DNA from 3 places in the Pseudoalteromonas sp. DL-6 genome. Region 1 is predicted to be linked to each of the others. Evidence: predicted binding sites of a transcription regulator. Region 1 holds the regulator's gene; each other region holds the start of a gene.

Region 1 (10,316 bases):
GTGTTAAAAGAGGCATTAGCTAGAATTAACCATAAGCATACCAGCTTGAATATTTTACCCGAACACTACCCTATTGTAGGGGCGCATTTGATCGGCACACTTAAAGAGCTTATTCCTGATCAGTTTACAGCTGATGTTGAATACGCATGGCGAGAAGCTTATAACCTACTGGCTGATATTTGTATTACCGAAGAAGCAGCGTTGTATGCACACAGTAAAAATAATCATGGTGGCTGGGTAGGTACACGGAAGTTTGAAATTACTCATAAACATGTTGAGTCTGAATTTGTAACCAGCTTTATCCTCACACCTTTAGACGGCAAAGCTGTTATTTCCCACAAGCCAGGACAATATCTTGGCATTAAAGTTAAGCCTGAGGGGGCTGAATATGAAGAGATCCGCCAGTATTCTATTTCGCAAAAGAGCAATGCTAAAAACTATCGTATTAGCGTTAAAAAAGAGTGCCAACCACAGCCTGGCGTGGTGTCTAACTATTTACACTCACTAGAGCAGGGCGCACTAGTAGAGCTATACCCACCAGCAGGTGATTTCTTTTTGAAAGATGCAACAAGCCCCGTTGTGCTTATTTCTGCAGGTGTTGGCCAAACCCCAATGATGGCTATGCTGCAAACGCTATTGAGTGGCAATACTAATCAAGCGATTAGTTACTTACACGCGTGTGAAAATAGCCTTGAGTATTCATTTAAAGACTACCTAGCTCAGCAAACGGCTATGTATCCACAACTAAAAACCTTAACCTGGTTTAATCAAGGTGGTGAGGGATGTGATTACACAGGGCTTATGGATTTATCTGTGCTTGAGGCATCACTGCCTATTAGTGAGGGTGTATTTTATTTGTGTGGACCAGCTTCGTTCATGGCTTATGTAAAAGGCCAACTACTTGATTTAGGTGTACAGAGCGCGAATATTCATTACGAAATATTTGGACCACACCAAGCATTATAAACATAAGTTTACAGCTTTTTACTGTCGGTGTTTGCGGCATAAGCTTGTTGTTGCCACGCATTAAACAGCTTTTGTTGTTTATTTGATATTTTTAAACCATAAGTTTTTTGCATGTAAGCGTATGCATCGGCAATACGTTTACGTGCATAAACCGGCGGTTCAATAACGCGTTGTTTAAAATTAACCTTAACCTCACAGCGACCATATTGATTAGCATTTTGGGCTAACATGCCAAAGCGATAGTTTGAACGATCAGCGTTAATTTCACCGATTGCGGGAGCTAAATTGTTAATATCAGCTTCCATCATGCGAAACTTTGCACTTACTTTACGGCAATTTTTGCGTCCACCATTTTGCCAGCATTGTAACTGATGACCAAACTCCCAAGCGGGTACAATATGTTCCCATTCTATTCGTAGAGCGCGTTGATTCACGTTACCTGAGCGGGTAAATGTGTTGCGTGGCACATAACCACAATGGGTTGCATCGGGTACTAACTTTTTGCCTTTACGTTTTATGTCGCAACCACAATAGATACTTTTTGCATCCGTTGGTAAGGTTTTAATTAAGTGTTTTTTAGCACTGGAAAAACGAGTAAATTGCTCAGCATTTAGATTAAAGCTGACAACGCAAAGCAATAACGCAAAAATAAAATGCGGCATATCCTATCACTTTAGTGAACTACAGGAGCTGCGATTTTAGAGTGAATAACCTAAATGGTAAATCAGTTTTCAACCGAATCCACTTAAAAGCTCAGGATAGCTGACGTTTTCTTGTTCTGAATCGGATGTTTTGCAGTAATAAAATAAAACCAGTAAAGCTAAAAAATACACTGCTGGCAGCAAAACTAATAAGTAACGGGTTGTTAAAATCCTCGCGCTCATCGTAATCCATAATATGTAGCATCCAAAAGAAGTCAAACACTCGCCAAATATTACTGCGAACTGTAATGAACTCGCCGTTATCAGCATTAAAATATAAGCTGGTGCTAAACATATCGTTAAAATTAACCTGCCAAATATTTTCTTTAAACCCGGCTTCTCTAAAACTGGTTGCCAGATTTTTTGTGCTTATAACGTTTGCTTTAATTAAAAGGTGAGCCTGGGCATTAGCGATGATTTGTGCCTTGCTTGGTGGTGGGAGTGGGTTGCCGGTTACACCATTAAAACTATAGATTTTACTTGCTGTAGTTACCGTAATTACTGGGATATTTAAAAAATGACTATAATTAATTTGTTGGGGTTGTGGTGTATTTGCAATAATTTTATCAAGTGAGGCTGTGTAATCGGCTTGGCTGAAAGGGTTTTCTAGTTGGCGGTTTGCAAGGTGTTTACCGTGTACTTTTTCAAGTGGCATGGCGCTCATAAATAAACCGCCAAGCAGCCATGCAAAAATTTGTATTACTAAAAAGTAGCCTAGCCATTTATGCAGCTTACGGGCTGTTTTAAAAATGCGTTTGTTCATTCGCTTTCTCATTATTATTATTTTTTGTGCAAGGTACCTAATGGAGCTAGCTATCATTAGGTTAATAGCTGTATTAACCGTTACTTTAATACTTGCAGCTTAATAAAGGAATTAAATAAATTATAAGCTGTTGATTTGGTATAAATGCAAAATTAGGTTAAAGTTTGCGGTGAAATTTAAGTGGGGTAACACAACTGTATGTCGGAAATTCAATTTTTAAATGTAGATCTAGAGCTTGAGTCAAAGCAAGATATTAGCGTATTAGTTGCTGATTTAAAAAAGGTCGCAACCATTTTACATTATGATAAAGACGAATACCGCCAACTGGCACGCATTGAGGTGGCTGGTGAAATAACCACACCCGATAAAGCAATTAATCACTTGTGTGAGTTAATCGAGTCGTGTTCACGCAATGCATTAAAGCAATGGTTAAGTTGCTCTCGCAGAACGTTTGATATGGGGTTTGAGTCTGGTACGTCGCCAAAATGTTTTAATCAGGCCTTGCATGCAGATACCTTGTTACGCATATCTGCAATTGGCGCAGGCATTGAAGTTACTATTTACCCTCTGGAAAAGTAATTTAACCTTTTCGCTCGACTACGGCTGCGGTCATTCTTGATACGCAGCAAAGCTCATTGCGGCTATTGGTTATTTTAATATCCCAAACCGAGCTGCGTTTACCTATATGATAAGCCCTTGCGGTGGCGGTTAATGTGCCGTTGCGTGACGCTTTTAAGTGGCTTGCGCTGATCTCTTGCCCAACACAATAAAATCGACTGAAATCAACCACAAAGTTAGCGGCATAACTTGCTACTGTTTCAGCAAGCACGACATTGGCACCACCATGCACTATACCCATTGGATTATGGTGCTCAGGTATGGCTGGCATAGTGGCGACTAAGTAGTCATCACCAATTTCACTGATTTCAATTCCCATGGTCTTCATGAGCGTGCCTTGGCCAGTGATCCCTTGATCTAATTGCTTACAAAACTCTAATGTAATTGGTTGGTGCCAAATACTCATGCTAGCTCCTTGGATAAGTAATTGAGAATTAATATGATAATGCACTGCTAATAATTACATTTATTATTGCGGTTTTAAAGCATCTTATTGTTTAGCCATCATGACTTATAAGGTCTTAATTTATATTTGCGATTTTTAAATAACTGTATATACTCACAGTTAATTGTACTGTATGGAAAACCAGTTGTATGCGACCATTAACAAAACGCCAAGCGCAAATACTCGAACTTATCAAAGTGTTTATTAAAGACACTGGTATGCCTCCTACACGTGCCGAAATTGCACAAACACTGGGTTTTAAAAGTGCAAATGCTGCAGAAGAACACTTAAAAGCACTGGCTAAAAAAGGTGTAATTAAAATGAAGCCGGGTGCGAGTCGCGGCATTCAGCTTGTTGAAGAAGAAGAGCCAGAGCAATTAGGCTTGCCTTTAATTGGTCGGGTTGCTGCGGGTGAGCCAATATTGGCGCAACAGCATGTTGAAAGCCACTGTAAAATTGACCCTTTAATGTTTAAACCTGCGGCCGATTTTTTACTGCGTGTTAACGGCATGAGTATGAAAGATATTGGTATTATGGATGGCGACTTACTCGCTGTACATAAAACTCAAGTGGCTGAAAATGGTCAGGTTATTGTTGCTCGAGTGGATGATGATGTTACGGTTAAACGCCTAGAAAAAGCCGGCAGAAAAGTATTACTGCATGCTGAAAATGACGAGTTTTCGGCAATTGAAGTCGACTTGGAAAATGAATCTTTCAATATTGAAGGCTTAGCGGTAGGTGTTATTCGTAACGCTGACTGGATGTGATAGTTAAACATAACTTAGCGCTTAATATTAATTAGGCGCTGATTTTACTTGTATTATTTTTATGGTACTGCTTTTTAATCGCTTTTGTTATTGTAAATAACATCGCTAAATACTTATATAAATAAATTTATCCTAATTATTTTTAAATCATAAAATTTTATATTTTTTCCGCTGTTATTCAAGCTACCCCTTACCACCTCTGACTCTTAGGTTAACTAACTAATTAGTGACTATTTTTTTGCTGCACTTTTTTAAGTAACCCCTTGTTTATTTTTCATACTCACCTTGCTTATTGTTTATTTTTTAACTAGTTATTAAAGAGCTGGAATAAAAATAACTCACAGCGTAGTCGTTTTGAGCACACACATTTAATAACTCCAGCACCCTTATAAAAAATAAAAATAACGAATGGGCGTTTAAGTCGTATGTCCCTTCGCTTTGCGTCAGCAATAGCATCAAAGGAGCCGTCACATGGGTAAGCTGAGTTCTTCCTTGTGGCTTATATTGTTAGTTTTTTCGCAAAATGTGCTTGCTAATAGCCAATATAATATGCGTAAAGGCGTAACTGATATAAGTAATAATGTATACCAACTACACATGACTATATTTTTAATATGTTGTGTGATTGGGGTGATCGTGTTTGCCATTATGTTTTGGGCACTCATTCATCATCGCAAATCTAAAGGGGCTGTCCCTGCCCAGTTTCATGAAAGCACCAAAGTAGAAATACTCTGGACTGCTATTCCTTTTGTCATCTTAATTGTTATGGCCATTCCTGCGACTAAAACCCTAATTGCCATGGAGGATGCCAGCAAAGCTGATATCACCATAAAAATTACTGGATCACAGTGGAAGTGGCATTACGAATATATGGGGGAGGACGTTGAGTTTTATTCAATGTTAGCGACTCCTCAAAATGAAATAACGAATCTTGCCGATAAAAACCCGAACTATTTACTTGAAGTAGATAAGCCGCTGGTGCTACCGATTAATCAAAAAGTACGTTTTTTAATGACCTCAGATGATGTGATTCACTCATGGTGGGTACCTGATTTTGCTGTTAAAAAAGATGCAAATCCGGGGTTTATCAATGAAACATGGACCAATATTAATGAAGTAGGTACTTACCGCGGGCAGTGTGCAGAGCTGTGTGGTAAAGATCATGGCTTTATGCCTGTTGTGGTAGAAGCAAAAACAGAAGAAGACTTCAAAACGTGGTTGGCAGAGGCTAAACAAGCTAAACAAAAAGCGGCCGCCGAAAGTGCGGCGCTACTTGACCAAGTAGTACCAAAAGAAGAGTTAATGGCACTGGGTGAGCAAGTTTATATGGCGAGCTGTGCTGCGTGTCACCAACCTACAGGTTTAGGCCTGCCAGGGGTTTTTCCTGCACTTAAAGGCAGTCCAATAGTGGTAGGTGATATTAAAGGTCACATCGATATTTTACTTTATGGCAAGCCTGGTACAGCGATGCAGTCTTTTGCCAAGCAATTATCTATTAAGCAGATAGCAGCCGTTATTACTTATAAACGTAACGCATGGGGTAATGACACCGGAGAGGTAATTCAACCAAGCGAAATACAAGCGGCACTGGATGCTGATGGGGAGGCTAAATAATGAGTAGCATTGCAGAACAACCTAATACCAATGAGGCTCATCATGCCCATCAACCCGCTACTGGCTTTAAACGCTGGTTATTTACAACCAACCATAAAGACATAGGCAGCTTATATTTAATTTTTTCACTCACTATGTTTTTAATTGGTGGAGCAATGGCCATGGTGATCCGGGCTGAGCTATTTCAGCCGGGTTTACAGTTAGTTGATCCACACTTTTTTAACCAAATGACCACAGTGCATGGACTGATCATGGTATTTGGTGCAGTAATGCCTGCATTTACTGGATTGGCAAACTGGATGATCCCGCTAATGATTGGTGCGCCAGATATGGCATTACCGAGAATGAACAACTGGAGTTTTTGGATTTTACCGTTTGCGTTCTTAATTCTGCTAGCGTCACTGTTTATGCCTGGTGGCGGCCCTGCATTTGGTTGGACCTTCTACGCTCCGCTTTCCACCACTTATAGTAACGACAACACAGCAATGTTTGTGTTTGCGGTGCATATTATGGGTATTAGTTCGATTATGGGAGCCATTAATGTGGTGGTAACCATAGTGAATATGCGCGCCCCTGGAATGACGTGGATGAAGCTACCGTTATTTGTGTGGACATGGCTGATCACGGCTTTTTTACTTATTGCAGTAATGCCGGTACTTGCTGGTGCAGTTACTATGGTACTCACCGATAAATACTTCGCGACCAGCTTCTTTGACGCCGCTGGTGGTGGCGATCCGGTAATGTTCCAGCATATATTTTGGTTTTTTGGTCATCCTGAAGTTTATATTATGATTTTGCCTGCCTTTGGCATTATCTCTACGATTGTTCCTACTTTTTCACGTAAAAAACTATTTGGTTACGCCTCTATGGTGTACGCCACTTCCTCGATTGCCTTGTTGAGCTTTATCGTGTGGGCACATCATATGTTTACCACTGGTATGCCCGTGGCGGGTGAGTTGTTTTTTATGTACGCGACTATGTTGATATCGGTACCTACCGGCGTAAAAGTATTTAACTGGGTAGCAACTATGTGGCGTGGCTCTATTAGCTTTGAAGTGCCTATGTTATTTAGTATCGCATTTATTGTGCTGTTTACTTTAGGTGGTTTTTCGGGATTGATGCTGGCTATTACGCCTGCTGATTTTCAATACCACGATACTTACTTTGTGGTTGCACACTTTCATTATGTACTCGTAACGGGCGCGGTATTTTCTATTATGGCAGGGGCTTATTATTGGCTGCCAAAATGGACCGGAAATATGTTCAATATTACCTTGGCAAAATGGCATTTTTGGTTGTCTTTGGTAAGTGTAAATGTGCTGTTTTTCCCAATGCATTTTGTGGGATTAGCCGGTATGCCACGTCGAATTCCAGATTATGCACTGCAGTTTGCTGACTTTAACGCCATTATTAGTATAGGTGGGTTTGCCTTTGGTTTATCGCAATTACTGTTTGTTGTCGTTGTGTATAAATGTGCAAAAGGGGGCGATAAAGTGCCTGCAAAAGTTTGGGATGGAGCTGAAGGGCTTGAATGGGAAGTTGATTCACCAGCGCCTTACCATACGTTCTCAACGCCGCCGGATATTAAATAATGAGTCATCTACCGTTATTAAAAAAGCTGGTGGTTATTTGCATTGCAATGTTTGCTTTTGCATTTGCCATGGTACCTATATATGACGTGTTTTGCGATATAACGGGGCTTAATGGTAAGCCCTCGTTAGAACAAGCACAGCAAAGTACCTTGGTTACTGAGAATAGAGAGGTCAGCGTTAGTTTTACCACCCATGCCCAAAGTGGTGCGCCTTTTGAGGTTAAATCTAAAGAATACAGTGTAGATGTAAAACCAGGGGCCATGCGTGAGGTTATGTTTAGCGCTAAAAACAACAGTAATGAAGACAAAGTGATGCAAGCGATACCCTCGGTAGCGCCGGGTAAAGCGGCTAAGTATTTACACAAAATAGCGTGTTTTTGCTTTGACCAGCAACCTTTGAAGGCTGGCGAGGAGTTAGAGTTTAAATTACTTTTTTATGTTGATACTGAGTTACCTAGTGATGTGGAGGAGTTAACTCTGTCTTATACCGTATTTGATATTAGCGAGAAGTTAGTAGCCAGTAATAACTAGCTTATAAAACTAGTGAAAAACTAGGAGCAAATGAAATGAATCAAAAATATGAACATTATTACGTACCTGATCAAAGTCCATGGCCAATAGTTGGCGCGGTGGCGCTATTTTTTATTGCGGTAGGGGCAGCCTTAACAGTTATGGATATGGGTAAAGAGGGAGGCAGTGGTGTTTACTTACTGTATGTGGGTATTGCCGTATTGCTTTATATGCTGTTTAGCTGGTTTAAAAATGTGATTGAAGAGTCTCATCAAGGTTTATATTCTGCACAAATGGATCGCTCATTCAGGCAAGGTATGAGCTGGTTTATTTTTTCAGAAGTCATGTTTTTTATGGCCTTTTTTGGCGCCCTTTTTTATGCCCGCATGTTTTCTGTGCCTTGGCTTGGAGGCGCCGATAACAACGCCATGACTAACGAAGTGTTATGGCCTACTTTTGAGGCTGTGTGGCCATTGTTAAATACCCCAGGGGGCACCTCTACGCAAGCAATGGGCTGGCAAGGGTTACCACTGATAAATACCCTTATTTTATTAGCGTCGTCGGTAACTCTGCATTTTGCTCATGTAGCGATGGAAAATAACAAACGCACTCCACTTAAGGTGTTTTTAGGCGTAACTATTTTGCTGGGAGTATGCTTTTTAGGGCTCCAAGTAGAAGAATATATTTATGCTTATAATGACCTTAATTTAACCCTTGATGCGGGAATTTACGGTAATACCTTCTTTTTGCTAACCGGTTTTCACGGTATGCATGTCACCTTAGGTACCATTATTCTATTAATCGTTTTCCTACGGATTTTAAAAGGTCACTTTACAAAAAATAAGCACTTCGCCTTTCAAGCTGCGGCGTGGTACTGGCATTTTGTTGATGTTGTTTGGCTATGTTTGTTTGTTTTTGTATATGTACTGTAGTGGGCAAAGGTGATTGATTTGCCGTAATTAAACCGAGCTTTAGTGCGGCAATTACCATCACTAACACTACAACAGAAAATAACACTCGACGCCCTAAAAAGTGAGACATGGGGCGTCCATTGGTTTTTCCCGACACCATAATAAATAAAGCACGAAATAAATTAAACAATATAAATAATAACAGTAGAACAATAATAATTTTAATAATCACTGGATTTACCCTATGCAGTTAGTTGTATTTAACAAACAAAAGCTTAGCTCAATAATCACAGTTTGCCTGGTTGTTATTGTGGTATTAGTTTGTATGCGTTTAGGGTTTTGGCAATTACAGCGCGCAGATCAAAAGCAACAGCAGCTTAATGCCATTGAAAATATTCAACAGCAAGGAGTTATGAGCTGGGCACAGTTGCAACAACTGCCAAAAGAGTGGAATAAAACCGGCGTATTAGTTTCGCTGAGTGGTTATTTTGATACCAATAATTATTGGCTGCTCGATAACCAAATTTATAATGGTCAGGTTGGATACGACTTACTGACATTATTAAAATTACCTGATGAGTCGCGCTTTTTATTAGTTAATTTAGGTTGGGTAAAAGCCGGCCGCTCAAGAGAAATCCTACCAAACGTGACAATACCTAGTGGTAAATTTACGTTAACGGCACAAATTAAAGAAGATAATTTAAGTGGCTTTACCTTAGCTAATAGCAATACTCAGTCAGATTTAGCTAAACGAGTTCAAATCATTGATCTGCAAGCTCTCAGTAGCCAATCCCAGCGAACTTTAGTGGATTTTATAGCCTATCGCCAAGGCGACGAAGATGAGATTGCGGCCCCCCATTATGAAGCTGTTGTGATGAGTCCAGAGAAACATTATGCCTACTCAGTACAGTGGTTTCTAATTGCAATTGCCTGTGTGGTAGTTGCTATTTTTGCAAGCAAGAAGAGGATAGATAATGAAAAATAAACCCCTGTTGCTCTTTGTAGTATGTTGCGCTATCCCATTAGTGCTGGCTTACAGCGCGTTAAAACTTGATTGGCTACCTACAGCAATTACTAATCATGGTGAGTTTTTAAAACGTGAAATTAAGCTAGACAATTGGCAGCAGCATAATCCAAAACAATGGACCATTGCTTTAAATTATTCAGCACAATGTAAAGAGCCTTGCTCTGAGCAGCTCGCCGCTTTAGATAATTTATATGTTGCCCTTGGCAAAAACCAACACAAAGTAGATATGGCGATAATTGGTGAACCCGAAGCAGCGAAGCCGCATTGGCATATGATTGCTGCACAACAGCAGTTAAGACCCGCGAGTTTGTATTTAATAGACCATATGGGACTGATAGTGCTGGAATATCCATTTAACCCTCAACCACAAGAAAACCGTTTGATACAAAAGGGATTATTAAAA
Region 2 (10,316 bases), 790 kb from region 1:
ACGCTTAGGTTTAAGTTATTGGGCTATGGTGCTTGGCCATGTTGGTTTGGCCTTTGTTATTGCCGGTATTACGCTTACTTCGGCGTATTCAGTTGAGCGTGATGTATCAATGAAGCCTGGTGATAGCGTACAGCTAAATCAGTATCAATACCGTTTTGAAGGCGTGAAGACAATTCGTGGTGCAAACTATAGCGGTCATGCGGGTGTGGTAACAGTACTAAAAGAAGACACAACAATTGCGCGTCTTTATGCAGAAAAACGCCGATACGACATTGGTATGCAGTTTATGACTGAAGCCGCAATAGATGCTGGGTTTACTCGCGATTTATACCTCGCCCTTGGAGAGCAATTAAGTGAAGGGGCTTGGTCATTACGTATTTACCACAAGCCGTTTGTGCGTTGGATGTGGATTGGTGGTGTTCTGATCTCACTCGCTGGTTTTGTAATTTTATTTGATAAGCGTTATCGCGCTACACCTCGCAAAGATGAATTAGAGGGGGCATTATGAAGCGTAAATTGATGGCAGTTGTACCTTTACTAATTTTTATCTTTATTTGTGTGTTTTTATATCAAGGGTTGTTTGCTAACCCTCGGGAAATACAAACTGGGCGCATTGGTCAAACCTTACCAGCATTCAACTTGCCTGATTTAATGCAAGATGACAAACGTTGGACTGATGAGCAATTAAAAGGTGACGTGTATTTATTGAACGTGTGGGGCACATGGTGCCCAACGTGTCTAGCTGAGCTTGATTATTTAACTAAGCTTCGCGAGCAAGGCATTAAAATTATCGGCTTGTATTATGTACAAAGCTACGATGCTGATTTTGATGGCCCGTTTGATATGCAAGCACTGCGTGACGATGTGAGTAATATGCTTGCGCGCGCAGGTAACCCTTATCAATTTAATATTTTAGATTTAGAGCGCTCTTTGGCGTTAGATTTGGGTGTGTCCGGAGCACCAGAAACATTTTTAGTTGATAAAAATGGCACTATTTTGTTACACCACACTGGTGATATAAACCCTCGAGTTTGGCGCGCTAAGTTTGCGCCTCTTATGCAGGAGCTGCAGCCATGAGATTGTTTTTATTAACCCTTAGCTTATTTATTAGTTTAGCTGCGTTTGCTCAACAAGACCGTTATCAATTTGATAGCAACGAGCAAGCGGTTCGTTTTGAAGAGCTAACTAAAGAATTACGTTGTCCCAAATGTCAAAATCAAAATATTGCTGATTCAGACGCCGTAGTTGCAAAAGACTTACGCGATCGCGTATTGGCGTTAGTAAAAGATGGTAAAAGCAAAGACGAAGTTATTGATTATATGATTGACCGCTATGGCTACTTTGTTCATTACGATCCACCAGTAACGCCGGCTACGTTAATTCTGTGGGTGTTGCCAGTACTCATTGTAATAATAGGCTTTGGCTTTATTGTTATTCGCCAGCGTAAAGCGTCGGTAAAACAAACGTGGAGTGACACTGATGAAGTGATGCTCAATAAGTTGATTAAACAAAATAAACGTCAGGAGCAAAGTTAAATGATTTTAATGTGGGCGTCTTTTGCTTTACTCACACTCATTGCATTGCTGTTTATTATTGTGCCTTTTTTAAAAAAAGAGCGCGTAGTAACCATTACTCATAACGCTAATGCTGAGCTTATCAGCATTTATGAGCAGCGTTTAGTTGAACTACAGGCTGATTTAGACAACCAACGCATAGACTCGCAAAACCACAGCGAGGCAATTGTTGAGCTAAAACGCCGTTTGCTAAATGAATTATCACCAGAGAAGTCACTCAATAGTCGTGGTGACAATCGTATATTTGCTTTAACAGGGGCGGCGTTTTTAATTGCGTTAGCGGGTATATTTTATGCAATGACCGGCAGCCAGCAACAAATAGCGGCTTGGCATGATGCAATGGACAACTTGGCCGATTATGGCCAACGCGCTGTAATGCAAAAAGGTGAGCCGTTAACTAAAAATGAACTGCAAGCGTTTGCATTGGCATTGCGTACGAAGTTAAGCCAAAGCGGTGACGATGAAGTTGCTTGGATGCTGTTAGGGCGTGTGGCTATAATGCTTAATGAGTTTGACATGGCAAAACAGTCATTTGATAAAGCATTGTCAATGAACCCTGATAATATGCAAGCCTTGGTGAGCTACTCGCAGGTATTATTACTTGAGGGCAGTGATGAGAATATGACTCGCGCAGCGGGTATGCTTTCTAAAGTACTACAAGCACAACCAAATAACCTCGATGCGATTTCGTTACTTGCGCTGATTGCCTTTGAGAGAAAAGATTGGATACAGGCAAAAGCTGCATTTGAAGTACTTCTTGCCAGTATGGACGAGTCAGATACGCGTTATGCTATGATTTCTGAGCGCATCAGTGAAATTGATGGCCAAATAGCTCAGCAAAGTGAGTTAAACAGTCATGAACAGCACGTTGTTCAGGGTATTCAGGTCACGGTTAAGATTGACGAGCAACTTGCAGACAAACAGCCCAGTAACGGTATTTTGTTTGTGTTTGCTAAAGCTTCTGAAGGTTCACCCATGCCTTTAGCCGTTGTTAAACTAACAGACTATAGCTTTCCAATCACGGTTGAGCTGAGCGATTCGAACGCCATGATGGCGGGGCTAAATTTATCCAGTGCCAGTGAAATTGTTATTTCTGCGCGTATCTCTAATGATGATTCAGTGATGCCAAGCGCCGGTGAGCTTGAAGGCCACTCTGAAGTACTGCTTCGTAAAGATGTGCAACAAGTGCAACTGAACATTGATACATTAATACCTTAAGGATTTGAGATGTTAAAACAAGGCTTACTTTTATTATGTTTACTCACCTTATCGGGCTGTGCTCAAGTGCCCGAGAGTAAATATGATGAGCGCGATCCCTTACAAAGTGTAAATAGGCCTATTTATGACTTTAATATGGACGTACTCGATACTTATATTTTAAGGCCAGCAGCAGTGGGTTACATCACTGTTACACCGCAGCCTGTTCGTCGTAGTATTGTGCATTTTACCGATAATATTACCGCACCCGTTGATATTATAAATGCTGGTCTGCAAGGAAAACCAAGCAGTGCTGGAATTAATTTTGCACGTTTTTTAGTGAATTCAACTGTGGGTGTATTTGGCATATTTGATGTAGCTAGTTCGCTGGGGCTTGAAGTAACTAGCGAAGACTTTGGCCAAACGTTAGGTGTGTGGGGAGTGGGTGATGGTGCTTATTTAATGATCCCAGCAATGGGGCCATCTACCGCGCGTAACTTAACCGGTGATGTGGTTGATAATGTTGTACTGCCTGAAATAGCACTGACTACACCACAAACTATTTTAGTGTTTGCACTAAAAGCAGTTGAAGCACGTGCGTCATTAATGGCTCAGGAAGGATTATTGAATGATTCGTTAGACCCGTACTTGTTTATTAAAGACATTTATTTTCAGCGTCAATTATACGAGCTCTTTGATGGTAACCCGCCAATAAAAGAAGAGCCTGAAGATTTTGATGAAGATTTCTTAGAAAGCCTTTAATAAAAGTAAAAACGCCAGCAAATGCTGGCGTTTTTGTTTTTAATTAGTAATAACCCATTTAGCTATCAATCATCACCTGCATTTGCTCACTAACCCAGTTGAGAGCTTCGTGGTATGCATCAGGCACTTCATCACCTAAGTTTAGTTGCTGAGCTTTGTCGTTCGCAGCTTGCCAATCACCATGCTCATACAGAGTCACTAAGCTTAAGTATTCAGCCAGTAGCCCTTCATTGTTTAACAGCGCTGTTTTTATCTCATTAGACAGTGGCAATTTAAGCATTACACTGTCCATCTCTTCATCTAATATCGCATCCATAAGCGACATCATGCCAGTTAAAAATGCCATACCAGTATCTTTAAGTTTGCCATGTGAAATAGCTAACAGCTCACAAAAACGTGCCCGTGTTAGCGACAGTCTAATAAGCTCTAATGGCTTATCTGCAGATACTTGTGCTGCAAATAATAAAGAAAGAAGTTTTTTAATTTCAGCAGCGCCTAATACAATCAGCGCTTGTTTTATAGTGTTTATTTCAGAGCGGCGGGTAAATGCTGCTGAGTTTGAATAGCGCAAGAGCTTGTAAGATAAGTTAACATCACGCTCAAATACATCGGTGATCTTTTTAAGATCCATTTCTACACTGGATGTTTCATAGAGAAGTTCAGCCAGTGCCATGCCCGATGGCGGTAAGGCTTTGCTTTGCACCATCTCTGGTTTTGAAAAGAAAAAGCCTTGAAAGTACTCAAAGCCTAGCTCAAAAGCTTGGTTGTACAGTTCGTAGGTTTCAACTTTTTCCGCGAGTAATTTAATGTGTGGGTAAGGTTTTAAATCCTCGATGATCGTTTTAACGGTCTCTATATCACAGGTTAAAAAGTCAACTTTAATGATATCAATAAACGGATAAAAGTGACGCCATACCGGTTGATGCGCGTAGTCATCTAGAGCAAGTGTATACCCTTTCTCTTTTAAGTCTTTAACTATCGCTAGCAGACGTTTCCCCGGCTGAACGGTTTCTAATATTTCAATCACTACCCCGTCTTTGTTTAATAGCGTGGGGTAGCCTTTTAGTAAGGTGTCTAGGGTAAAGTTAATATAAGCAGGTTTATTATCGGTCAAATCTTCAAGACCAAAGTTAAACTGGCTGCCCTCAATCAGTCGAGACGTTGCTTCGTCGCCGTCAATGTTCGGAAAAACGTTATCTACTCCATCACGAAATAAAAGCTCGTAGCCAATTAACTCCTTATTGCGATCTAAAATAGGTTGGCGAGCAGCATAAAAATACATATAAGATTCCGAAACAGTAGAAATTGGTTAACATTGTAATAATATATTGGAAAACATTCAAAATAGCATCGGGAAAATGAATTATATTAATAAAATATCATGGCTTGGGTGGTTTTTATTAATCTAAACTCATTGTTTTTTATTTTATTTGTTTTAAAAGTGAGCGAATAGATGGTTTTTTATCTACTTAAATTAGCGAGTTGGAGTTATTAGTAATTACCGTGTTATAGTTGGATAGAAAGCTTTTATTCCAATACTGTCTTAATTATAAGATTTCAAGAGTCATTATTTGGATTACAAGCCTGTTATTACTTTTTTAAGTGGAGGCAAATTTGGAAACAGGAATGATTATTTCACTGGCATTGTACTTTATTGTAATGCTAGGAATAGGACTATACGCATATAAGCAATCTACCAGTGATATTTCAGGGTATATGCTAGGTGGTCGTAATTTAGCCCCCAGTGTTGCTGCCCTATCGGCTGGTGCATCAGATATGAGTGGTTGGTTATTAATGGGCTTACCCGGCGCAATGTATTTATTTGGGTTGAGTAAGGTTTGGATTGCAATTGGTTTAGTATTGGGTGCATGGGCAAACTACTTTTTAGTAGCACCAAGACTGCGTGTTTATACTGAAAAAGCCAATGACTCCATTACTATCCCCGATTTCTTTGCAAACCGTTTTGATGACAACAAAAATATCCTGCGTGTTATCTCTGCAATAGTAATTATTGTTTTCTTTACCTTATACACTTCATCGGGTGTTGTTGCCGGTGGTAAGTTGTTTGAAAACTCATTTCAAATGAGTTACGAAATGGGCTTATACATTACCACCGGTGTGGTAGTGGTCTATACCCTGTTTGGTGGTTTTTTAGCGGTTAGCCTTACAGACTTTGTGCAAGGCTGTATCATGTTTATTTCGTTGTTGGCAGTGCCAATTGCCACTTACATGATGCTTGATCAACCCTTTATGGACACCTTAGCAAATGCAAATTATCAGCAATTACTAAGCTCGCCTAAAGCAAGCGAAATTCATTCTTTAAGTATGCTTGATTGGTTTGCGGGCGGTTCTACTATTGCTATTATTTCTGCAATGGCGTGGGGCTTAGGCTACTTTGGTCAGCCGCATATTATTGTGCGCTTCATGTCTATTCGCTCAGTAAAAGAAATGCCAACTATGCGTCGTATTGGTATGTCTTGGATGACCTTATCTGCCATTGGTGCAGTATTTACCGGTTTATTCGGTGCTGCATACATGATTGAAAATCAAATGCCAATTGCCGACAAAGAAACAATATTCTTAGTATTGGCGGAATTAATTTTTCATCCGTTAATTGCAGGTTTCTTACTGGCGGCTATTTTAGCTGCAATTATGAGTACTATCTCATCGCAACTATTGGTGTGTTCAAGCTCTCTAACTGAAGACTTTTATAAGATTTACTTAAACCGTAATGCTTCGCAAACTGAGTTGGTACTAGTAGGACGTATTAGCGTGATACTGGTTGCGCTATTTGCTATCTATTTAGCCTATGACCGTAATAGTTCAATACTAGATTTAGTGAGCAACGCATGGGCAGGTTTTGGTGCTGCATTTGGTCCATTGGTATTGTTTAGCCTTTACTGGAAGCGCATGAACTTAAAAGGGGCTATCAGTGGTATGGTTGTTGGTGCTCTAACCGTGCTTGTGTGGATTTATGCGCCTATTACTATTAATGGTGATAGCTTAAGTAGCGTGATCTATGAAATCGTCCCAGGCTTCATTTTAGCGAGTATTGCTATTGTGGTAGGTAGCCTTGTAACAGCTGAACCGAAAAAAGAAATTACTGATCTGTTTGATGAAGTTGAATCGTCATTGTAACTGATTTACTAACGTAAAGTTTTGGTTTAAAAAAATGCCAACCAGTTTAACTGGTTGGCATTTTTTATTGACTGACTATTAACAGAGGCAAACTGTAATGATTTAATCGCAGCAAACTGGCTTGTCGTTATCATTATTTTAAGACATAAAAAAACTGAATTCGAAGCACGAATTCAGTTTTATTAATTAGTGATGCGGCTCATAAGCAGCACCATTATTTTTTAGATTAGCTCGCTGCTTTATCTTTAATATCGGCAACGTTATCTGATTTTGCTTTTTTAGCTTTTGCGGGTACTTCTTTAGTCCCCTTAAGCACCGCCATAAAGTCGTCTTTACTTTTCGCAATCTCAAGTGCAAGCGACTCAACTTGTTGTTCACTTAGTGGCACATCTACTTTTTCAAGCATTAGTTCTAGTGACTCGGCGATATCGAGCATTTTGTCATAGGCATCAGCTTCTTTTTTAGTAGTAAACGTCATGCGCTCGACTCCGTTTCGTTCTACAACATATTTAACAACAACAGCCATGATTTCTCCTGCTTACTTACGTGGCAATATGATTATTTTAAATCATTAGATTACTGTTTTTATATACAGTACAAGCTTGCGCGTTGTTTTGCAAGCTTTAACCTTAGTTTATCTGTAGCTTGGTTGACAATAAAGGCCAACTCTACTTTATTTATTAAGTCACTTTATAACGCGTAGCAGTAAAGGAGTCGCAAGGAGTGTTTGTTACCTTTAGCACTTAGTAACCACAAAGTTATTTAAAAGTGCTGGGTGTAAATAATCAACGAATGTTCATGTAGGAACACAAAAGGAAATAGTATGAAATTAATTAAAATAATCTCGTTAGCAGCCGCTTTATGTTTATTACCTATGGGTACCACTTTTGCGCAAAGCGATATGCTATCAGAGCAGATGCAGTCAGCCATGGTTAACGTTAATACTGCTGATTTGAAGCAACTAATTAAGTTGCCGGGTGTTGGTAAGAAAAAAGCACAGGCAATTCTCGACTATAGAGAAACTAATGGTGATTTCACATCACTTGAAGATCTAGCTAAAGTAAAAGGGGTGGGTAAAAAAATGCTAGCCAAACTCGATGGTAAGGTGGCATTTTAACTTAATAGGGCGCTATGCGCCCTGATCAAACTGTTTTAAGGCAGCAGCAAGATGCTTTTTAGCAAAATTAACATCTACTGGGGCTGTTAGTAGCGGGTAGCTCAACCCAGCCACAATTAAAAAAGGCACCAGCAACCACCCTTCAAACAAAGTGAATATTAAAAAAAATGGGCTCAACAGCATCAGCTTCACTATGCGTATAAAGACCCTATCACTGGGCGATAGCATGCTTAAAGAGATAGCTATAACAGTTTGTCGCTGACGAACTTTCAAGTGTTTAAGCTCATCAACTTGGCTTGAAAAAAAAGTAAACATATTAAAGTGACTTTTTAGTAATTAATCGGCTGGCCACCAATATAAAGAGTGTGGCGGTAAAGAGTACAAAAATAACTTCCATCCATGCTGGCATACTTAAACCTGCCAATTGCCAATCTATGTTTCCGCAATCACCGGTTGCTTCAAAAAATTGCGGTATCCAGTGATGTAATGGCATAAATTCTGGAAAATTTGGTTCAAATTCACAGCTAAATGCAAATGGATCTGTGGTTGTTTGCATTTCAATGTGCTCACGAGCAATAAGTAGCCCCCATACACTTGAAACTGCCCATACTGTATAGGCAACAATACGTACTACGAGATTGTTTGGTTTACTGGCTCCAATAATACCTGCAAAAAGTAGGCCTAATACCGCAGTGCGCTGGTAAATACACATAATGCACGGCGCTAACCCCATGTTGTATTGAAAGAAAAGGGCAGTAACTTCCAGTAGAAAAACAATTCCACTAAATAGTAACCAGGGGGTACGTTGTGTACTAAGATTAGCAAGCCAGTTCATAACAAATCCGTATTTAAATAAGGGCTTAGATTATGACGTAGGATAAACAACGGGGCAAGTAAAAGGAAAAAGTGAGGAGCTTAAAGTCTTTAGCTCCTCTAAGAAGGGGAAGATTTTAATGCCCTGTATTAGCAACAGGAATATGGTGCTGTATTAATTCGAACTTGTAAAATAAACTGGTTAAATCGCTTAAGCCTAGGTAAGTGGCACTAAGACCAACGCAGGTAAGCACAAATGTATAGGGTAAAGCCATATATACCATTCGACCATAAGATAGGCGTAATACCGGTGCCAGTGTTGATGTAAGTAAGAATAAAAATGCCGCTTGACCATTTGGTGTGGCGACACTAGGCAAATTGGTGCCAGTGTTTATAGCAACCGCTAATAAATCAAACTGGTCACGGGTAATTTGGCCGGCTTTAAGTGCTGCCGCTACTTCATTTATATACACTGTACCCACAAATACGTTGTCACTGACCATAGAAAGCAATCCGTTGGCAACAAAAAACATCACCAACTGTAATTGTCCTTCAAATGTTAGCACCCAAGTAATGACAGGAGTAAATAGTTGCTGATCAATGATTACTGCAACCACACTAAAAAACACACAAAGCAATGCGGTGAAGGGAAGGGCTTCTTCGAAAGCTTTACCAAGTTGGTGCTCTTCTATTATACCAGCCGATGATGTGGCTAAAATAATAACTGACAAACCAATTAATCCAACAGTGGCTAAATGTAACGCTAAGCCAGTAATTAACCATATGGCAATTAATGCTTGAATGGTTAAATTAACTCTATCGCGTTTGCTGTGTTTTTTATCAAGGGTTTGTGCATGGTTTTTTAAAATAGCATGGATTGTTTCTGGTAATTTAGCACCGTAGCCAAAGGTTTTTGTTTTTTCTAATATAAAGGTAGTGAATAAGCCCGCGATAAGTACGGGAAACGTAACTGGTAGCATTCGTAAAAAAAATTCACCAAAGAGCCAACTTGCTCGTTCGGCAATGATTAAATTTTGTGGTTCACCCACCATAGTACATACGCCACCTAGTGCAGTACCAATGGAAGCATGCATGAGTAAATTGCGTAAAAACGCACGGAATTCTTCAAGCTCTTGTCGGTTAACTTCTTTTACTTGGTTATCATCATTAATATCGTGTTCACTAATGAAGTCTTTTCCTGAGGCTACCTTATGGTAAATACTGTAAAAACCCATAGCCACTGCAATCACCACGGCCATTACGGTTAATGCATCTAAAAATGCAGATAGAAACGCCGCAGCCATTGCAAAAGCAAGCGATAAAACAGTTTTACTTCTCACAGAGACCACTAGTTTGGTAAAAATATACAGCAGCAGATCTTTCATGAAGTAAATACCGGCCACCATAAAAATTAGCAATAAAAGTACATCCAAATTCTGCGCTATCTCATGTTCAACTTGCGCCGTTGATGTCATGCCAATTAATAGCGCCTCAATAGCAAGCAGCCCACCCGGCTGCAATGGGTAACACTTAAGTGCCATAGCCAGTGTAAAAATAAACTCAATAACTAATACCCAACCAGATAAATAGGGACTTAATTGAAATAGCAGCGGGTTAATTATCAAAAATGCAATAATGGTATATTTATACCATTGAGGAGCTTTACCTAAAAAATTTATAAACATTGCAGATGGGATGCTCTGTTGCATGATTTT
Region 3 (10,316 bases), 320 kb from region 1:
CAGACCAAGAATATTATCACCTTGTTGGCAAATAAATAGGCGTTGCCCTGCGGCATCTAGTAAATGGCGCAAATCATTCACACTGGTTTGATAATGTGCCAATGTAAGCAAACCAATAACTTGATGAAGCAGTGTCTCGTTGCTAGCAAGTTGATTTGCTTGCACATGCTTAAATTGCAAAGGAGCATTATTCAAACTAGTGCTGTGGTGTTCTGCATCTAAAGCTAAGAGTGTGCGAAGGTGCTGCTCTAAAGGATCATGTTTTGCAAAACGGATAGGCTGTTCAAGGTTAATGCTACGCATGTTCTTAAAATGCGTTTTGAGGTAACGAGTAAACTTTAAAATATAACCGCGACCATTGCCTTCATAGCCAACCATAGTGCTTGAAAATACCACGCGAGGATATAGGTGAAGTATTTTTATAAGGATCGGTACAGGGATTGCTGCTGCTTCGTCAATTAATAGTAAGTCACACTGCGGTTGTTCGCTCAGTAGTTGATCAGGCGCCACATAGTGCATGTTTGCAATGTGTTTATCGCCTAACTGATACTCAAGATTAAGTGCACTCGCTAAGTGCTTAAAGCTGCTGTGCAAAGCACGAAATTGCGTAGCGCAAATAAGTATGTTTTTATCACTGAGTTTACTAGCTGCAATGCCTAATGCGGCTGATTTTCCTCTTCCCCGATCTGCATTAATTAATAATGGTCGATTTGCTCGTCCGTTCGCCGTTTTTATTATTAATTCCACACACTGTTGCTGCTCGGTAAAGTCAATTTCACCAGTTGATTGGTTAGTATCGACAATGCACTGCCAGCCATTTTGCTGGCTAAAATGCAGTAAAGTAGTTTTGCTGAGTAAGTGTGCTAAGCGTTGGTTAAAAAAGCTGTAAGGGTGCATTTGCCCAAAAGATTGAAATAAGGGAAGGGCGTCATCACACCAGTGTTTAAGTGCTTCAAGTTCGGGTAGCAATATAATTAAAAACCCGCCTGCTTGCACAACGCCACTGAGGGCGGCTAGTTTATCTGGTACCAGTCCACTGAAGCCATCGTAAACGGCGTGTGCGTACTCTTGCCCTAAAATTTGGTGGGTATGCTCTGGCCACTGTGCATTGACTAAATGAGTGCTTTTTGAAAGCACAAAGGAGGGCTGTTGTAAATGAGCAAGCAGCTGAGTGCTTTGCTCATAACACCAGCTCTTATCGCCTGTAAGCAGCAGTAATTGACGATGTTTCGCATTCGCTAGTTGTTGCTGTACACGCTCTATAACGCGGTTAAACGGCTTGTAATCTTGCATAAGCCGTTACTAACCACTTACTGCCTAAGTCGTCAAAGTTAACTTGTACGCGAGATTGTGCGCCACTGCCTTCGTAGTTGAGCACGGTGCCAATGCCAAACTTTGCATGCAGCACGCGTTGACCTAAGTTAAATCCGCTTTCTTCAAATGCAGCATGGCTGACCGATGCGCTAAAGCGACCGGCTGCTGGCGGGCGAGACACTTGTGTTTTAATACGAATTTCTTCTACGCAGTCTTCTGGTATTTCACGTAAAAAGCGCGATGGGCTGTGATATTTTTCTTGGCCATATAAACGGCGACTTTCGGCATGGCTTATATACAGCTTATCCATAGCACGGGTCATACCCACATAACAAAGGCGGCGCTCTTCTTCTAAACGGCCGGTTTCTTCATTACTTTGTTGTGATGGGAACATGCCCTCTTCAACACCGACCATAAACACTAAAGGAAACTCCAAACCTTTAGCTGAGTGAAGCGTCATCATTTGTACCGCATCTTCATGCTCATCGGCTTGGCCTTCGCCCGACTCAAGTGAGGTATAGGCTAAAAAGCCTTGTAGTGGTGAGCTAAATTCTTCCTCTTCAGGGAGTTCATACTGATCGCAGGCGCTAATTAATTCTTCTAAGTTTTCTACCCGAGCACGGCCTTTCTCGCCTTTTTCAGCCTGATACATAGCCATTAACCCTGAGGTTTGAATCGCGTATTTAGCTTGCTCATGCAACGTTAAGTCACTAATTTTATCTTCAATATGCTCAATAAGTTCGACAAACTTTGCAACCGCCCCTGATGCACGACCCGATAAATGCTGTTGTTCTACAATGGCTTTAGCAGCATACCAAAGCGGCAAAGATTCAGCGCGAGCGCAATCGCGAATGTGGCTTAATGTTTTGTCGCCAATCCCACGGGCTGGGGTATTAATTACACGCTCAAATGCGGCATCATCTTGGCGGTTACCCACTAAGCGTAGGTATGAGAGGGCATCTTTAATTTCTTGGCGTTCGAAGAATCGCATACCGCCATAGATTCGGTACTTTAAACCTTCTTGTAGCATCGCTTCTTCAAGTACCCGCGATTGCGCATTACTACGATACAAAATAGCCGCATCTTGTAGCGCATTTCCGGCATTTAGCCAGCTGCGTAATTTGCTACTCACAAAGCGTGCTTCATCTAGCTCGTTAAAGGCGGCATAAATAGAAATTGGTTCGCCGTCGTTACCGTCAGTCCACAAACTTTTACCCATACGCTCGGAGTTATTCTGTATAAGTGCATTAGACGCTTTAAGAATAGTGGCAGTCGAGCGATAGTTTTGCTCAAGGCGAATTGTCTCTGCGTCAAAATCGGTTAAAAAGCGTTTGATATTTTCAATTTTAGCGCCACGCCAACCGTAAATACTTTGATCATCATCGCCTACAATCATGATGCTACTAGTGTCGCCCGCAAGTAGTTTTAACCATGCATACTGAATAGTATTGGTATCTTGAAACTCGTCGACTAGCATATGTGCAAAGCGCTGCTGATAATGACGAAGCAGAGTTGGGTTATTTTTAAGAACCTCATAGCTACGTAGTAATATTTCGGCAAAATCAACTAGGCCAGCTCTATCGCAAGCTTCTTGATAGGCGGCGTAAACGCGCAGCATCATTTGCTCGTTAATATCGTATGCTTGAATATCTTTAGGGCGCAGAGCTTCATCTTTTTTAGCGCTTATGTACCAGCCAAATTGTTTTGCAGGCCATTTTTTATCATCGATATTCATCGATTTTAATAAGCGCTTGATCATGCGAAGCTGATCGTCAGAGTCTAAAATTTGAAAGGCTTCGGGTAAATTTGCTTCACGGTGATGTGCACGTAAAATTCGGTGCGATAAACCATGGAAAGTACCAATCCACATGCCGCCTACAGGAGCCTTTAGAGTTTCTTCAACCCTTGAGCGCATCTCTTTAGCAGCTTTATTGGTAAAGGTTACCGCAAAAATACTGTAGGCAGAGGCTTGCTCTACTTGCATTAACCAGGCAATACGATGAACCAATACTCGAGTTTTACCTGAACCTGCTCCTGCTAATACCAGCATGTTTTGTAATGGCGCTGCAACGGCATCGCGTTGTTTATCATTTAAGCCATCGAGTAATTCTGAAACGTCCATCGTTACGCCTTTTTAATCAATAATGAGAGCAGTATAACAGGTGTTTTTGTTAGGCTAAATAAAATACTGTTTTTATAAACAGCTATTTATAAAATAGGTATTTAGTTACTGTATTGATACTAATATATACAGAGCAAGTAATAAAATATGTATTTAAAATTGCTAATTTGACCTAAATTTGGCAAAAAATACTAAAGTGATAAATTGGTAATAATTTAACTGTATGATTTGTAAGCCTTAATAAATTGGCATAAAGTGTGTAAGTATAAATAATAAGTACAAATACAAAATTAATTAAACTACAGAGGTTGGTATGGCTGAACAAGGTTCTGGCGGTAATGTAATCGCCGCTCTATGTAATATTTTTTTCCCCGGTTTAGGGCAACTGGTGCAGGGACGTATTCTAGCTGCGCTGGTGTTTGCAATTTTGGTTTTTGGCGGCTATGCATTATGGTTTTTAGTGGTTCCAGCCGTAATTGGAGCCGTATTCCATTTATGGGCAATTATTGACGCTGCCCGCTATCGCTCAGGCGGTTAGCTAAATTGATGATACTGAAATAGCGCCTTATGGCGCTATTTTTGTGTCTGGCTTGCGTTATTCATAACTGACTGGGTTATAATCTGTTGTAATTAGCAGTACTGGAATAAAAGTATATGGAATACCAATTTATTCGCGACCCTATTAGTGGGTTAAGAATTAAAATAAGCAGCGAGCACGCGATTATAGGCCGTTGGTTAAACGAAGAAATAGGCAAAGACAAAGTGGCTATGGTGCAGGCACTTATTAGCTCGGTGAGTTCAAGCTTTGAACCGTTAACACTCAAAGGCCAAGAAATTGACCTGATCCTTTCCAAAGATGAAGCATTATTCGAAGCACATGCGCTGCATCAAGATAACGAAGATATATTAGCCTACCAAGATGACGAATTAATGCTTGAAGAGAATGATTTAAGCAGTGGTTGTGGTTTTGAAGACTTTGTTGACCTGATCAACTCATGGCATGAGTTTTCGGCTGGTCGTTAAGTTATATTATCTGTATTATTACCCTAATTATAAATCCAACAGTGGAACCAATATGTCTGCGAATTTAAACAAGCTAGTTGTTATGCTAGAAATGCAAAATGCCATGAATACTAAAGTACATGAGCAATGGTTTAGCCAAGGCTTTGAATGGTATAGAGCTATTTGGGTTGAATGTGCAGAAATGTTAGACCATTACGGTTGGAAATGGTGGAAAAAACAAACCCCAGATACTGAACAGGTGATTTTAGAGCTGGTTGATATTTTTCATTTTGGCTTATCGTTGCGTATTGACGGTGAGACTAGCTACGAGCAAATAGCAACAAAACTACAAGCCGAAATGAGTGCACCACAACAAGGTGATGACTTTAAACAAACGCTTGAATTACTAGCGGCCAGTGCTGTTGCCAATAAAACCTTTGATGCAGCCGCCTTTGCTGGTTGTATGGCGCAAATAGGCATGGATATTGATGATTTATACCGTGGTTATGTAGGTAAAAATACGCTTAACTTTTTCCGCCAAGATCATGGTTACAAAGATGGCAGCTACATTAAAGTATGGCATGGTCAAGAAGATAACGAACACTTAGTAGAAGTAGTTAAAAGCCTTGATACTGAACATGCAGATTTTGCAAAACAGGTATATCAAGGCTTAGTAGCGCGTTACCCTCAGGGCGAATGAGTTAAATAAGCTTACGATAATCGGTTACGCTTAAGTAATCGCTTATATCGTTATGTGGTTGCTGGCTATTAGGGTTAGCAACCGCAAGTAAATGCTCAATGCCGTATTCTCGTGCGGCATGTAATACCGGTAAGCTGTCATCTACAAATAAAGTGCGGCGTTTATCAAACCCCAAATCCTCTTGTACCTTATGCCACAAGCTTTGTTGCTCTTTACTTACCCCGTATTCATGAGTCGACACCACCCCATCTAAATAGTTATCAATAGCGGTATGTTCAAATTTAAGCATGACGCATTCAGGGTGGGCATTAGTCAGCAAAATGAGCTCTTTACCTGCTCGTCTAAGTTCAGTTAAAAAATGCGGAACGTCTTCACGTATTTTGATTAAGTGGGCAGACTGACGCTTTAATTCGAGAATAGGTAAGTTTAGCTGTGCTTCCCAATAGTCAGAGCAGTACCACTGAATTTTGCCACTCACAGCCTGATAGCGTTTTAAAATATCTGCACGCGCTTCATCAATACTAATATTTTGAGCCAAGGCATGTTGTTGTGGCACAACATTGAGCCAAAAGTCGGTGTCGTAATTTAAATCGAGTAATGTTCCATCCATGTCGAGTAATACAGTATCGATTTTTGACCAGTTGAGCATGATGTATCCTTGTGAAAATTGCTTATTGAAATGACTAACTTGCGATGAAGTGAATTAATGAATTTTGTTATTTGGGTTATTAAGATATAAATCCGACAATGTTATATTCAAAGCGTATTCATATTTTGAAATAAAGAATTAACCTTAACGAAACCCGAGAATTATTTGCTCAATTAAATTGCTTTTAATTCAAACTGAAACTCGCATCTTATACTCATTTGGGTATATGATTAGTATAACTGCAATGATAGCAAATTGATGCCCATGACACAGAAAAAGCACCCAACACCACCACAAATTCTCAGTAATAATGTTGTCGCTAAAAGTCGCTTATTTACTGTGGAGTCTTTAGAGCTTAAGTTTTCAAATAACCAAGAGCGTCAGTATGAGCGAATTCGCGGCGGTGGCCGTGGAGCCGTTATGATTGTGCCCATGACAACTGAAAATGAGCTATTACTAGTTCGTGAGTATTGTGCAGGCACCAATGACTATCAGTTAGGGTTCCCCAAAGGACTCATTGACCCAGGTGAAACGCCTGAACAAGCCGCAAATAGAGAGCTTAAAGAAGAAATTGGCTTTGGCGCTGAGTATTTTAAACCGCTCAAAACAGTCACTATGGCACCGAGCTACTTTAACGCGACCATGCATATTTTGTTTGCTAAAAATTTATACCCTGAAACCTTACTAGGTGATGAGCCTGAGCCATTAGTGCTGGTGAAATGGCCGCTTTCACAGTGGCAGTCATTATTAGACCAACCTGACTTTACTGAAGCACGTAGTGTTGCTGCTCTGCTATTATTAGATAAGTATTTAGCCTCAGGAGACATTAATGAATAAACTTCTAGAGCCATGTATTGAGCTTGCGCAATGTGCAGGGGATGCCATTATGTCTTTGTATAAAAAAGATGATATTGGTCAACAAGAAAAATCAGATAATACGCCAGTAACCAAAGCAGATTTAGCCGCAAATGAGGTGCTCGTCGCCGGCTTAAATGCGCTAGCTCCCGACATTCCAATTATGTCAGAAGAAACCCCCATTCCAGCATTGCAAGATAGGCAGCACTGGCAACGGTATTGGTTGCTTGACCCGATGGATGGCACCGGTGAATTTATACTCGAAAGTGGTGACTTTGCCGTTAATATTGCATTGATAGAAAATAACCACCCAGTGTTGGGAGTTATTCATTGGCCAGCAAAGGGCGTGACCTATTATGCAACTGCTAATAATGGGGCATTCAAGCGAGAAGGTGAGTACGATAAACAAATATTTGTAGCACCGCCCGAGAGTTTAACTTTGGCTGTGAGTCGCCGCCAAAAAATAGAAGCAGTTAGTCAGTATCTAAATGCGCAATTTGCAACGGTGGCTTTAGGTTCGTGTTCACTTAAAGCGTGTATTGTTGCTGAGGGTAAAGCGGATTGTTTTTTAAGAATTGGTCCTACAGGTGAATGGGATACGGGTGCATCGCAGGTTATTGTTGAAGAAGCAGGTGGCTGTATTACCGATGCTGAATTTAATCCTTTAACGTACAACCAAAGAGAAAGTACAGAAAATCCAGATTTTATTGTTATGGGTCATCCCGACTGGGAGTGGCAAAAAATGATAAATCCACATCAGCGATTACTGTAAATATCACTGTTTGATGGGTTTTTGTTCACTTAAACGTTTTTAATTAGTAAAACCTTGCATTATAGGTTTATTCCTATATTATAGCGCTCTCTTCGAAACAGGCTTGTGAATAACACAATACTGTTACTAAGAAATTACAGGCGCGGGATGGAGCAGTCTGGTAGCTCGTCGGGCTCATAACCCGAAGGTCGTTGGTTCAAATCCGGCTCCCGCAACCAATTTTATTTAGAAAATTGGATACTGTAAACTCTAACTTAAGAGATTAAATTAAGTAGTCGATAGACTTAAAATATACAGGCGCGGGATGGAGCAGCCTGGTAGCTCGTCGGGCTCATAACCCGAAGGTCGTCGGTTCAAATCCGGCTCCCGCAACCAATTTCCTTTAGAGGATTGGAAGCCAAGTTGTAATGTAAGCAACTATAAATAAATCTGCAATTTCAGGCGCGGGATGGAGCAGTCTGGTAGCTCGTCGGGCTCATAACCCGAAGGTCGTCGGTTCAAATCCGGCTCCCGCAACCACTGAAATAAATTGTAAAAATGAATCGACACTCTATACGAGTGTTTTTTTATGCCTAAAATTCAGTGAAATGGGTAGCTCGTCGGTCTCAGCTCTCCATTAGCCAGCAAAGGTCGTCTATTAAATTCCGGCTCCCGCAACCACTGAAATAAACAGCTATATTAAAGCAACACGCCTAAAGCGTGTTTTTTTATGCCTAAAATTCAGTGAAATGGGTAGCTCGTCGGTCTCAGCTTTCCATTAGCCAGCAAAGGTTGTCGGTTCGCTCCTTACAAACTCTGGCTCCCGCAACCACTGAAATAATATGTTTTATTAAATCGAAACGCTAAAGCGTGTTTTTTTATGCCTGAATTTAAATCTATTCACTCTATTTTTAACATCTTGAATTCTACTTTTTGAAAGTGTTATTGCTGAATATTTAGTATGCTATGCACTAAACTCTTTAAAACTTTTTGTAATCAAAATTATGACTGAACTCTATCACTGGTTTGATTTAATAGGTGTGGCGGTATTTGCTATCTCAGGCACCTTAGTGGCCTACGAAAAGAAAATGGACGGCTTTGGTGTAGTTGTACTTGCAACTGTTACGGCTATTGGCGGCGGTACCGTTCGCGATGTAATACTCGACCAGCCCGTATTTTGGTTACACGACCAAAGCTACTTTTATGCTATTTTGGTGGCGGTTCTGGTTACAACGCGACTGATCAATAAGCAAAAATCAATTCCGTACTATGTGTTACAAACCGCAGATGCGTTTGGTTTAGCCTTTTTTGCAGTAATGGGAGCGCAAAAAGCGCAATTGGCCGGTATGCCAGATATGACAGTTGTGATTATGGCTGTGATCACTCCCTGCTTTGGTGGATTGATTCGCGATGTGCTTGCCCGCGATATTCCAATGCTGCTCAAAGGTGAGCTGTATGCTATTACCTGTATTGCTGGTGGTATTGTGTATACCTTAAGTATCAACCTATCGTTAACGGTGGAAGTGGCAATGATTTTGAGTATGCTAATGACCTTATTGCTACGTTTTTCGGCGATTAAATGGAAGATTATATTACATGTTTTTAAATATCCTGACTAAACTGTGTAAATACAGCTGTTAACTAGGATAAGGAATGTCGTTAGCCCGTATATTTTCTCGCGCGCAGGTGGGGATAAACGCCCCCGAGGTGATGGTTGAAGTACATTTAGGCAATGGTTTACCCGCCTTTCATATTGTCGGTTTACCCGAAACCTCGGTTAAAGAGGCCAAGGATAGAGTACGTAGTGCTCTTGAAAACTCGCAATTTGGATTTCCCGATCAACGTATTACCGTTAATTTAGCGCCTGCCGATCTCCCTAAAGATGGTGGGCGATTTGACCTTGCGATTGCGGTAGGTATTTTGGTCGCATCGGGGCAAATAGTCTGCCCTGATATTCATAAGTATGAATTTTACGGTGAGCTTGCACTTAATGGTGAAATACGGGCGGTAAATGCCATTTTGCCTTCAGTGCTTGGTGCCAAAGAGCAAAATCGTTGCTGTTTTCTGCCTCTTGAAAATGACAGTTTGGCCAGCCTAGTCAGTGGTGTAAAGCGAAAAGCCGTCAGTTCTATACAAGAGGTGTGGGGAGACTTGCTCAATCAACAACCTTTACCGCTCAATATTGTCTACCCTGATTGCACCCAAGCGCCAGACTTTTTACTCGATTTAAGTGATGTAAAAGGCCAACCCGGTGCTAAACGTGTATTAGAAATTGCCGCTGCTGGTGGGCATAACTTATTGTTTTTAGGTCCACCAGGAACAGGAAAATCAATGCTTGCGCAACGAATGGCTACCATAATGCCAACCATGTCTGATGATGAAGCCATTGATACAGCGGCCTTATATTCAATTATTGGTCATTCAATTGATTTAACCAATTGGCGTCAGCGACCGTTTCGCAATCCGCATCATACCTGTTCTGCGGTGGCGCTAGTGGGTGGCTCGTCTAACCCTAAGCCCGGTGAGATATCGTTAGCGCATAATGGTGTGTTGTTTTTAGATGAGCTGCCTGAATTTGAGCGTAAAGTGCTGGATTCATTACGAGAGCCTATGGAAACCGGAACAGTGACGATTTCGCGCGCGGCCAGACAAATGGAATTTCCAGCGCAGTTTCAGCTTATTGCAGCACTTAACCCTAGTCCAACTGGGTGTCATCATGATAAACGGGCGACACCCGATCAGGTAATGCGCTATTTATCGCGAGTATCGGGGCCGTTTATTGACAGAATTGATTTGCAAATTGAACTACCAAGGTTGAGCAGCGTGGAGCTACAAAGTACAACTACAGAAGAAACCAGTGCTGAGGTGAGGGCACGAGTAGAAGCAGCTTATGTAGTTCAGCTTAAACGCCAAGGTAAAGTAA

What was found. The regulator LexA, encoded in region 1, represses DNA repair genes until DNA is damaged. The targets are predictions, from matches to a motif close to TACTGTATNNNNATACAGTA.
Region 2: B1F84_RS10655 (YebG family protein) is a predicted target of LexA. The motif match lies at 7,249-7,268, and genes of this name have one in related genera.
Region 3: uvrD (DNA helicase II) is a predicted target of LexA. The motif match lies at 3,501-3,520, and genes of this name have one in related genera.

The regions. Positions count from the first base shown of each region.
Region 1 covers NZ_CP019770.1:3,073,199-3,083,514, reverse strand. The annotation lists gene hmpA (NO-inducible flavohemoprotein) at 1-966, shown strand, start outside; gene B1F84_RS14435 (endonuclease) at 975-1,628, opposite strand; gene B1F84_RS14430 (hypothetical protein) at 1,720-2,430, opposite strand; gene B1F84_RS14425 (hypothetical protein) at 2,629-3,009, shown strand; gene B1F84_RS14420 (PaaI family thioesterase) at 3,011-3,454, opposite strand; gene lexA (transcriptional repressor LexA) at 3,643-4,260, shown strand; gene coxB (cytochrome c oxidase subunit II) at 4,732-5,874, shown strand; gene ctaD (cytochrome c oxidase subunit I) at 5,874-7,466, shown strand; gene B1F84_RS14400 (cytochrome c oxidase assembly protein) at 7,466-7,996, shown strand; gene B1F84_RS14395 (cytochrome c oxidase subunit 3) at 8,032-8,907, shown strand; gene B1F84_RS18080 (DUF2909 domain-containing protein) at 8,807-9,118, opposite strand; gene B1F84_RS14385 (SURF1 family protein) at 9,131-9,871, shown strand; gene B1F84_RS14380 (transmembrane cytochrome oxidase associated protein) at 9,861-10,316, shown strand, end outside.
Region 2 covers NZ_CP019770.1:2,285,241-2,295,556, reverse strand. The annotation lists gene B1F84_RS10690 (heme lyase CcmF/NrfE family subunit) at 1-508, shown strand, start outside; gene B1F84_RS10685 (DsbE family thiol:disulfide interchange protein) at 505-1,077, shown strand; gene B1F84_RS10680 (cytochrome c-type biogenesis protein) at 1,074-1,535, shown strand; gene ccmI (c-type cytochrome biogenesis protein CcmI) at 1,536-2,792, shown strand; gene B1F84_RS10670 (VacJ family lipoprotein) at 2,802-3,533, shown strand; gene B1F84_RS10665 (HDOD domain-containing protein) at 3,592-4,815, opposite strand; gene putP (sodium/proline symporter PutP) at 5,160-6,671, shown strand; gene B1F84_RS10655 (YebG family protein) at 6,898-7,197, opposite strand; gene B1F84_RS10650 (ComEA family DNA-binding protein) at 7,495-7,788, shown strand; gene B1F84_RS10645 (hypothetical protein) at 7,801-8,103, opposite strand; gene dsbB (disulfide bond formation protein DsbB) at 8,105-8,623, opposite strand; gene nhaB (sodium/proton antiporter NhaB) at 8,739-10,310, opposite strand.
Region 3 covers NZ_CP019770.1:156,177-166,492, forward strand. The annotation lists gene B1F84_RS00730 (GNAT family N-acetyltransferase) at 1-1,293, opposite strand, end outside; gene uvrD (DNA helicase II) at 1,271-3,436, opposite strand; gene B1F84_RS00740 (hypothetical protein) at 3,750-3,974, shown strand; gene B1F84_RS00745 (YacL family protein) at 4,091-4,459, shown strand; gene B1F84_RS00750 (dUTP diphosphatase) at 4,512-5,138, shown strand; gene yrfG (GMP/IMP nucleotidase) at 5,140-5,787, opposite strand; gene nudE (ADP compounds hydrolase NudE) at 6,052-6,624, shown strand; gene cysQ (3'(2'),5'-bisphosphate nucleotidase CysQ) at 6,617-7,414, shown strand; tRNA gene B1F84_RS00770 (tRNA-Met) at 7,556-7,632, shown strand; tRNA gene B1F84_RS00775 (tRNA-Met) at 7,713-7,789, shown strand; tRNA gene B1F84_RS00780 (tRNA-Met) at 7,857-7,933, shown strand; gene B1F84_RS00785 (trimeric intracellular cation channel family protein) at 8,398-9,012, shown strand; gene B1F84_RS00790 (YifB family Mg chelatase-like AAA ATPase) at 9,047-10,316, shown strand, end outside.